Thermocoleostomius sinensis A174: one gene and its partner. The protein of the gene in region 2 interacts with the protein of the main gene of each other region in a pairwise test. Links are inferred from orthologs where the notes say so. Each region holds a gene or a part of one and is shown on either strand. Other genes may lie near its edges.

Region 1 (5,793 bases), 1.5 Mb from region 2 along the record:
CGACTTCTGAATACTACGCTCAGCCAGTTCAACAATCAAACTCTGCCTATTCTCAAACCACTTACAGCGAGTGGTAGATGGTTTGGCATCTCATTTCCTGTTCCCCTAGTCCAAGCGAAGTCATTATAAAGTCTCCCATGTCACACTTTACTCAGATCAAAACTCAAATCCGTGATCTCACGTCTCTGCAAGCGGCCCTGACCGATTTGAATATTAACTGGAAGCCCGGACCTCAACCCATTCGTGGGTATCGAGGACAAACCCATGATGCAGAGATTGTGATTGAGCAAGCGAACGGATACGATGTCGGCTTTAGCCGCAATGATGATCAGTACGAACTAGTAGCCGACTTGCAATATTGGCAACAGCCGTTGTCAGTGGAGGGGTTTGTCAATCGGGTTACTCAGCGCTATGCATACCACACGGTTGTTAAGGAAACAGCACGTCAAGGGTTCCATGTGGCAGAGCAACAGCAGAATCAAGACGGTTCGATTCGCTTGGTTGTACAACGCTGGAGCGCCTAGACCAGGTAGTTTGAGAATGGAGGACTGAGACTGAGTTAGGGAGCGTCACTCAGCACTCAGTCCTTGGTGCTTTCTCGATACTTGATGCTCTCTGGTGGGTTATGTCCCAGAGCAGTGCGTTTCAAGCTGTCAATGGATAGAGCAAGGCAATGAGTGATTTTTCCGTACCAATAGAGCCGATCGCGAATGGGCTGCCAGCAACACCATCGGGACTAGAACCCGAATTAGGTGGAAATTGGCGTCATGCCGACGATCGTACCGGATTAGAGCCGGAACTGGGGGGCGTCATACGGCAGAAGGGTGTGTATGTGGATGAAATCACCTGCATTGGCTGTAAACACTGTGCCCACGTCGCTCGCAATACGTTTTATATTGAGCCAGACTATGGTCGATCGCGGGTGATTCGGCAAGATGGGGATGCTGAAGATGTGATTCAAGAGGCAATTGATACTTGTCCGGTTGATTGTATTCATTGGGTAGACTATACGGAATTGCGCAAACTGGAAGACGAACGCAAATATCAGGTCATGCCAGTGGCAGGGTTTCCGGTCGATCGGGCATTGATTAATCGACGTAAGCGGCGTCCCAAGCAGGATTAGGGGCTGAAATTGGAAATTGGCCCTAAAGCGACCCTAGAGTTTATAGCGTTTACAACAATCGCAGCGGATCAACGTCGATGGTGAGACTGACACCCGCGGGACAGTGCGATCGTAGCTCGGTCAAGGTTGGCAACCCAATCTCATAATGCGTGGAAAATTTTAACAGTAGTTGCCAGCGATAACGCCGTGCCACCCGGACAATGGCCGCTGGTGCCGGTCCTAGCAGTTCATAGAAAGGGGTCTGGCCGGATGTGGAAGTGGATAATTCTGCCTCTAAGCGCGATCGTAGATGATGGGCGAGGGCAGTGGCAGTCTGCTGCACGGCTTCGGCATCAAAGCCGCTGAGGCGAAAGGCGACCAAGCGACCATAGGGAGGATAATGCAAAGCTTGCCGCTGTTGCAGTTCTGCCTCGGCAAACAAGGGATAGGTTTGCTGAACAACGGCTTCAATCACCGGATGTTGAGGAGAATAGGTTTGTAAAATCACTCGTCCTGGATCAGCCCCCCGTCCGGCTCTACCTGCCACTTGGGTTAGCACTTGAAAGGCTCGTTCACTGGCACGGAAATCTGCAAGATGTAAGAGACCATCAGCCGCTACCACCCCTACCAAGGTGACTTGTGGCAAGTCAATACCTTTGGTTAACATTTGTGTCCCGACTAAAATATCTGCCTCACCGGACGCAAAGCGAGTCAATAGAGCGCGATGTGACCCTTTGGCGCGAGTAGTATCGCTATCAAACCGAAGGCAGCGCAGGGAAGGAAAATGCTGAGCCAATTCTTGCATGACGCGCTGGGTACCGCTACCAAAATGCTTCAGGTAGGGAGCGTCACAGACCGGACAGCGAGATGGATGCGATCGCCCATAGCCGCAGTAATGACAGCGCAGGGTTTCGTGTCCGCCCAGTTGGGTTTGGTGATACGTCAAAGAGACATCACAGTGCGGACACTCCATGACGTGCCCACAACTGCGACAGGAGACAAACGTACTGTGTCCACGTCGATGAATGAACAGTAATCCTTGCTGGTGCTGATCGCGCATGGTTTGTAGTGCGTCTTGCAGCGATCGGCTGAAAATTGATCGGTTGCCCTGGTGCAGTTCTCGCCGCATATCCACGACTTCAATCGGTGGCATGGGGCGATCGTGAATTCGGCGCGGCAGAGATAAATACAGGGAAGGCGGAGGCGATGTCAACGATGAGGAAGATGAGGAAGGAAAGAACAACCGGGAGATATCTTTTCTGTCTTCCCTCGCTTCCCTCCCTCCTGCTTCCACCCAACTTTCTAAGCAGGGAGTGGCAGATCCCAAAATCAGCGGGCAATTTACCAATTTTGATCGCCACTGTGCCACTGTGCGAGCGTGATAGCAAGGCACGGGCTGGTCTTGCTTAAAACTACCATCGTGTTCTTCGTCTAAAATAATTACCCCTAGCTGAGGCAACGGGGCAAACACCGCCGATCGTGTGCCAATCACAACTTGTGGCGTACCCTCTAGCATCTGTCGCCACGTGTCATAGCGCTCTCCATCGGACAGGGCACTGTGGTACACATGCACCGCCGATCCAAAGCGGGCCCGAAATCGATCCGTGAGTTGGGGGGTGAGTCCAATCTCGGGAACGAGCACTAAGGCTGACTGTCCGCGCTGCAACACTGGCGCGATCGCCTGGAGATAGATTTCAGTTTTGCCAGATCCAGTCACACCATGCAGCAGCACTTGGGCATGCCCTGTCAAAGCCTTAAGGGTAGCTAGAACCTCTGCTTGCTCATCTGTCAATGCTTTGGGCTGATCGGGAACCACCGGCACAGTTGCATCGAAGCGCAACACTTCCTGCGATCGAATCACCACACAGCCCTTGCGCTCTAGGGTTCTCACCACCGATGAGCTAACCTGCCCCTGTTGGAGCAAGTCTTGTAGCCACATTTCCCCCCCTTGTCGGCGCAGAATTGCCAGCACTTCTTGCTGCTGTCCACTTAAGGATGGAATGGACGGTTGATGGGCTAGCATCACAGCTTGGCGCTGTCTAGGACGAACTACAGACGGCGGTTCCAAATAGCTTTCTACCCACCCACGCTGAAGCAGTTCTGTTAACCCCCGGTTGGCACTGCGGACTTGCCGCTGCAAATAGTGCCAGGAATAATCGCCCTGTTTTTGAGCTTGCAGCAACGTCAATAGTTGTTGAGCGGTGGGAGATAGTACTTCCCTGATAGGGGGGAACGGCGCCGCCGCAGTGAGACGAATGCGCCGTTGCGATCGCCCCAACAAGCCAGGCGGCAGAGCGACTCGCACCACCTGAATCAGAGGCGTACAGTAATACTGAGCGACTCGCTGTAACAATTCCCAGTAAGTAGGTGGAAAAAAACCGTGACTAATCACGTCCTCAACTGAACGCATTGTTGCCGGATCACGATCAGCACTGAGTTGTCTCAGGCGTTGAATGGCAATTCCTCCCACTTGCTGAGCACCGAAGGGCACACTCACAATATCACCCGATCGCACCTGTAAATGCGGTGGAACAGCGTAGGTATATAACCCTTCTGCACCAGGACAATCGACCAACACTTCAACCCAACCTCCTTCCGTCGGGTAACGGTTGTTGGGTTCGGCGAGCGACGAAACAGATCGCCGGGGGGATAGGGAAGGTTCAAGTAAATTTGAATACATGCGATCGAGCAATCAACAATGAGTAAAGCCAGGGCGACGGAGCATAGAATCTGAGGAATCAGTAGTGACTGAAAAACGATACTGAAAGACGATAAAGCCCCGATCTACTACCACAGAGGAATTAAGAATAGCGACGAGACGAACAAAAAACAATAGACAAAACTAATGCAACCCTGTACATACCACCCGGCAAGAATGTGGCTGGCTAGTTTTGACCATTTCTCTAGATTAAGGTAGCAAGTTTTGAGCAGCCTTGCCTGAAGCACTAGAGGAATTTAACTAAAAAGCAAGCTCAAACGTATAAAAAAAGACAATAAAAACCAGTTCTGTTTTTCGAGGAGCGTTGCATACAGACAATTTTCTACAACTTTTCAAATCTTCTACAGTTTGATTAACAATTTGATTACAGGAGACAACCGCAAATATTGTTAAGTTAAATTAACTTGGATGGACGATTCGCCAGGATGAAGTTAAACTTCTTCCCGCTACCACACAGTTGAATGAATAAACCAGTTAAATGAGGTGGTACTCACGTTAGTTTCACAATGTTCGTCGATTGAAAGCGCTCAGAGTGAATTCATTTTTTGGATTGCATCTAAGGAGATAATCCCTTGCCCTGTAGCTGGATTGCCAGAGACCTGACAAATTCAGAGCACTGCCAAGAAAGACCATTCTTTCTGAGAGTTTGGTGTAGCAAACACAAAATCTGCCAGATACATCTTGGCTAGAAATGTAGTCAGATAGACAATTCGATCGGCTGGTTCCGGTAGGGTTAGCGCAAGAGATAGGCATTATTAGTCTAATTCTCTCAGGTCTTTGTAGCGTTAGTCCTAGTGCTGCTAGACCTACACAGTCAGCTTGATCTGTATCTCAGTCATCAGCGGTTTCTTAATTAGAAACCGAAGCTGAGATAAATAGTTGTATCAACTTACAGCTAGCCGCCCGAAAGTTAGGGTAGATCTAAATGAATTAGAAATGAATTAGGGTTCAGCAAACAACCTTAACAACAAAGCAAACCTATCGACGTTTTTGAAGTGTTCTTCTAAAACATTCGATGTCCCTCATCAAATTTTACTGATATAGACGACCGTGAATGACATCGTTTGTCTCGACAAACACATTTGTTTAACTGATGGTTGGTGGAACGCGGTTCAACTGGATAAGGGTTCGTTGTGATTACAAATCTCGTCTAAAACGCTGGTTGATTAAGCACTGGTTGAACTGAACACATTCTTTGCAGCTATCTCCCCAATTAATTGCACTAATTGCACTAAATCGAAGTAGATATGACAGCCCTATACAATCATAATTCCGATCGGAGAATGAGTGACTCGTTTGAAGACTCAACTGACTTAGTTGGGTTAATCAACCTCTCTGAAACTGACTTTCTTTCGCCAGAGTCCGACCTGCAAGAGATGGGGTTTTCAGATGACCGCAGCGACGGTGAACCCGGTGTCATCATTGGATTTGAGGGCGAATTAAGCGAACTTATGTCTAGCCGAGCATCGGGATATCGCAAAACGGTCTCAGACGATGCTGTGGGCGCTTTCTTCAAGGAAATGGCTCGCTATCCCCTGCTGAAACCCGATGAAGAAATTGAGTTGGCGCGTCGAGTCAAGTTTCTCGGTGAGATTGAAGAGCTACGCGAACGGCTTCAGAAAGAACTCGATCGTCCTGCGACGAAGGCCGACATTGCCAAATCTCTAGACTTAACAGAGCGCCAATTAGAACATCGGCTGTATCTCAGTCGGGTAGCGAAGCGCAAGATGATTCGATCGAATCTACGGCTGGTGGTGTCCATCGCCAAGCGCTATCTCAATCGTGGCGTACCATTCCTGGATTTGATTCAAGAAGGAGCTTTGGGCCTAAACCGCGCCACCGAGAAATTTGACCCAGACAAAGGCTACAAATTTTCCACCTATGCCTATTGGTGGATTCGCCAAGGTATTACTCGAACGATTGCCAATGATGCGCGGACGATTCGGCTGCCGATTCATATTGTTGAAAAACT
Region 2 (4,173 bases):
TCAGCCGCCAATTCTGGAGGAGTACGCTCCAGAGTGCGCTTGACCGCTTCAATAATAACCGATAGCGGTTCTGACATTGCTTCTCGAATCTCGGCTCCCTTCACTGTCACTGTCCGAGGTAGACCAGAGAGCAAGTGCAACCCGCGCACATCCATCAAAATGTCATCATCGTCATCGAGTGGATAGGCAGAGCCGATCGTGATCTTGATTTCTTCAGCGGTTCGCTCCCCAATCACTAGGTTGTGTACCTTCTTCATGTAGTTAAGGATAGCTTCACTTAACTCATCGCCAGCGACCCGAACTGACTCGCTCAGCACAGTGCCTTGCAAACTTAGAACAGCGACTTCGGTCGTGCCACCACCAATGTCAATAATCATATTGCCCGTTGGTTCTGCCACAGGTAGGCCTGCCCCGATTGCCGCTGCCACAGGTTCATCAATCAAGTACACATCACGAGCACCCGCTTGGGACGCAGCCTCCATCACTGCTCGTCGTTCTACACCTGTCACCCCACTGGGGATACCAATGACAATTCTAGGGGCGATTAAACCCGTGCGTCCTTCATGTACCCGACGAATAAAGTGCTTCAACATTAACTCGGCGGTATCGAAGTCGGCAATAACTCCATCACGAAGGGGGCGCAACGCCACCACATTGCCCGGCGTTCGTCCCAGCATCTTCTTTGCATCTTCACCAACGGCCAAGGGAACTTTATCCTCTTGATCGATGGCTACTACAGACGGCTCTTGCAGGACAATGCCCTTACCAGACACATAGACAAGCGTGTTGGCGGTACCGAGGTCGATACCCATGTCGCGTGAGAATGAGAAGCGATTGAAGAAACCCACTAATTTCCTAAGCTCCCAAAACGAGTGGTCTTGGTTGAATGTTTACAACAGCAAAATTCACAAAGTGGATTTTATTATGTTTTCAACTTACCGTCTAGTCATTTTGTTAAACTAATTTATCACTTTAGTTTACTCTTTACCTTCTAACTGTTTAGCTTCTAACGATTTACCGTCGAGTTAGCGATCGCATCTTTTAGAAGTAGCCGTCAGACTTTAGCAAAACCGTTTGGCTAGTTGTTCAATTATTTGTAGTTGAGTGCCATTTTTGCCTAAATTATCTAAAATGAAAGGTAAAAGAATAATACTTTTGTACTAGTCGCATTGGGTCAAGCCTTTTTGGAGAAGCTATGAGTCTTAATGTCGTTACATTAGTTGGGCGGGCTGGTCGAGATCCAGAAGTACGCTACTTTGAATCTGGAAGTGTGGTTTGCAAACTAACCTTAGCGGTCGATCGCGCCCGCCGCAACAGCGATGAGCCAGACTGGTTTACTCTAGAGATGTGGGGGAAAACAGCAGAAGTAGCGGCCAACTATGTCAAGAAAGGCAGCTTGATCGGCATTACAGGGGCACTGAAGTTCGATCGCTGGCAAGATCGCAGCACTGGAGCCGAACGTACTAGCCCCATAATTCGTGTAGATCAACTGCGATTGTTAGGTTCCAAGCGAGACAATGAAGCGGGAATGGCAAGCTTTGCAGGAGACGACGAGTTTTAATTCAAGGAATTGTCAGCAAAAAAATAGAGCATAGTCTAGCTATGCTCTGATTTCTATCTAAAAGGAACTCGTATTAATAGAATATCAATTACACCTTCGGATTTTCAGAATCTACTTCCGGAACAATATCAGGGCGCTCTTTATCTTCCCAACCCGGAGGGCGCTTGGAATTATACCAGGCAATTGAACCGATCGTTGTAGCTGCAATAAAACCAACAATAAGGACTAGTGTAGCTGATATAGGGAAATGAGGAGCTTGCGAAGCTACTTCTGCTACTAAAGATGTCATAGGTGAACCCTCTTAAATTATGTCGTAATCGAGTTTTAGACTACCAGTCGAGTTAGAACAGAGCATCTTCCTTTATGGAGATCTTAGATAATCCCATGAAGCTAGAGGTGTTGTCTAGGCAATTAGCTTCAGAAATGATCAATCTATTGCCAGTTTCAGGCTGTTGTACGGCTAATTCTTGGCACAGGATGCGATCGGTCACAATCGCTTGCATCAGTTCACTTGTGAATACTTCAAGTTGGGCTTCCGGCAACGCATCAAAGAGAATACGCTGATTAGGGAATACTACTTTCTCAAAATAGAAATCGCGAACGTTTGTAATTTTAATGATTTGAATATGAGGTGTAGTGTTGTTATAACTACACAGTATTTTGTGTTTGTGGCGTTTGGGAAAGGCGGAAAGGACTTGATGCGGGGGCTGAAACATGATGACGAATCCTCTGGAATAGACAGCAGTCGAGTAATGACAGGAGTAACTAACATTAAGAAAACCTTATCTATTTTCACAGATGGTTACGTCTGTCGTAGGAGGGATCAAGGTTTTCAGTATCGTCATAGAGGAAAGACGAATTTGTTTTAGTTGGGGAGCAATTTGACCAGAATATTTAAATTAACTGAGCACCGATCGCAGGACCTCAAAAGTACTTGCTTAGATTACACCTACTGAAGAAACTGCAAATCGTGTATTTTACGGTTGTTGCGATCGATCAATTTAATACCAAAGATTAGTGCGATATAACGATAGCTATCTTCTGTCATCTGTACCTTTCCTTACAATTAATTAACGGCATAGGTGATCAAACTAGATAGGTCTAACTTGCTTTCCAAGCATTAATATTGCTCATCAATTAATGACGAGCCGCCCTTGAGGTTCTAACTAGAGAGTGACGGTACGATCGGCATAAGGTGATCTTCTGATAGAGGCGAGAGAGGGGACGCAATTTGTAGGGTGGTATAAGCTATCTAAACAATCCAAAATAAGCGTTTGTAAACACAATTTGTAGATACGATAGAGATATGAATTACCTGGTGGCTGTTCTAGCCGATCGGATTCGAGCAGAAGCAGCATACTCTGCGTTAGAAGAGAAAGGTCTACCAAATCAACAAATCAGCATTGTTGGAGCAGGATATCAGAGCGCTGATGAATTTGGCTTGATTGACCCAAATAGCCAAGCTGGTAAACGATCGGGGCAGTTAGCTTATTGGTTGATCCCGTTTGGATTTGCGGCGGGTTATTTGTTTAATTTGCTAACGGGCATTGAAATTATCGGCTGGCTGGGACCACTGGGAAACCACCTCCTGGGTGGGCTGTTGGGGGCAGTCTCCGCTATATTGGGGGCGCTATTTGTTGGAGGTGCCGTGGGTTGGACGGTGGGCAGTGGTGATGCTTTGGTCTACCGCAATCGCATAAACAGTGGCAAATATTTGATCGTGGTAAAAGGTGACGAATCGATAGTACAAGCAGCCACTCCTATTCTGCGGCAATTTGAGCCTGAGAATCTTCAGGGTTATACCGAATCCACTAAATAAATTGCAGATCAGTGGTATTCAGTAGTGTTCAGATAGCACCTCAACGTTGGTAGGCAAAAGCACTACCGAACAGGCAGCAAAGAAGTTTACAACGTTTGATAGTTGATCCGAAATAGTTGAAATGAGAGGGACAAAATCAATGGCAACTGATCCACTTCTCAAAATTCGGGAGTCTGGTCAAAGTATCTGGATGGATAACTTGAATCGTCAGCTAATTCAGTCTGGCAAATTAAAGCAAATGGTCGAGGCTGGTAAAATCACGGGTCTTACGTCAAATCCGGCCATTTTTCAGAAGGCGATATCTAGCAGCGATCTCTATGATGCAGATATAGAAGCAGGCATTAAAGCTGGACGATCGCCAGTGGAAATTTACGAGTCGCTAGTTTTCGATGATATTCGCAAAGCCTGTGATATTTTTCAACCCGTTTATGAAGCAACGGATGGGCTAGATGGCTACGTTAGTATTGAAGTGTCGCCAAACTTGGCACGAGATACGCAAGGCACGATCGATGAAGCTCGCCGCTTTTATCAAGCAATCGATCGACCGAATGTCATGATTAAAATTCCAGGTACACCGGAAGGTTTTCCTGCGGTTGAACAGGTAATTGCTGATGGCATCAACGTCAACATTACATTGCTATTCTCGGTAGAAAGCTATGAAAAGACCGCTGAAGCTTATATGCGAGGATTGGAGCGGCGGGTAGACCAGAATCAGTCCATCCACAAATTGGCCTCTGTGGCTAGTTTCTTCTTGAGCCGCATTGACACGAATGTGGACGATCGTATTCAAGAG

What was found.
Region 1: the proteins of OXH18_RS12535 (region 2) and priA interact in binary tests that used the Escherichia coli proteins (3 or more experiments, as listed by UniProt). The link is inferred for Thermocoleostomius sinensis A174 from one-to-one orthologs.

Annotation. Positions count from the first base shown.
Region 1 is NZ_CP113797.1:1,447,962-1,453,754, reverse strand. What follows is about bases 973-4,177. They hold priA (primosomal protein N'), read right to left. Parts: upstream 3,783-4,177; coding sequence 1,173-3,782; downstream 973-1,172. Other genes in these bases: OXH18_RS06300 (ferredoxin), read left to right, coding at 973-1,123. In the rest of the region: OXH18_RS06310 (DUF2997 domain-containing protein), read left to right, coding at 1-77; OXH18_RS06305 (DUF1257 domain-containing protein), read left to right, coding at 138-524; more of OXH18_RS06300, read left to right, coding at 674-972; OXH18_RS06290 (RNA polymerase sigma factor, RpoD/SigA family), read left to right, coding at 5,273-5,793.
Region 2 is NZ_CP113797.1:2,906,664-2,910,836, forward strand. The notes cover bases 1-2,878. They hold OXH18_RS12535 (single-stranded DNA-binding protein), read left to right. Parts: upstream 1-1,195; coding sequence 1,196-1,561; downstream 1,562-2,878. Other genes in these bases: OXH18_RS12530 (rod shape-determining protein), read right to left, coding at 1-812; psb35 (photosystem II assembly protein Psb35), read right to left, coding at 1,650-1,850; OXH18_RS12545 (DUF1830 domain-containing protein), read right to left, coding at 1,903-2,277; OXH18_RS12550 (hypothetical protein), read left to right, coding at 2,868-2,878. Also shown: more of OXH18_RS12550, read left to right, coding at 2,879-3,380; tal (transaldolase), read left to right, coding at 3,520-4,173. UniProt on the Escherichia coli protein: Plays an important role in DNA replication, recombination and repair. Binds to ssDNA and to an array of partner proteins to recruit them to their sites of action during DNA metabolism. Acts as a sliding platform that migrates on DNA via reptation.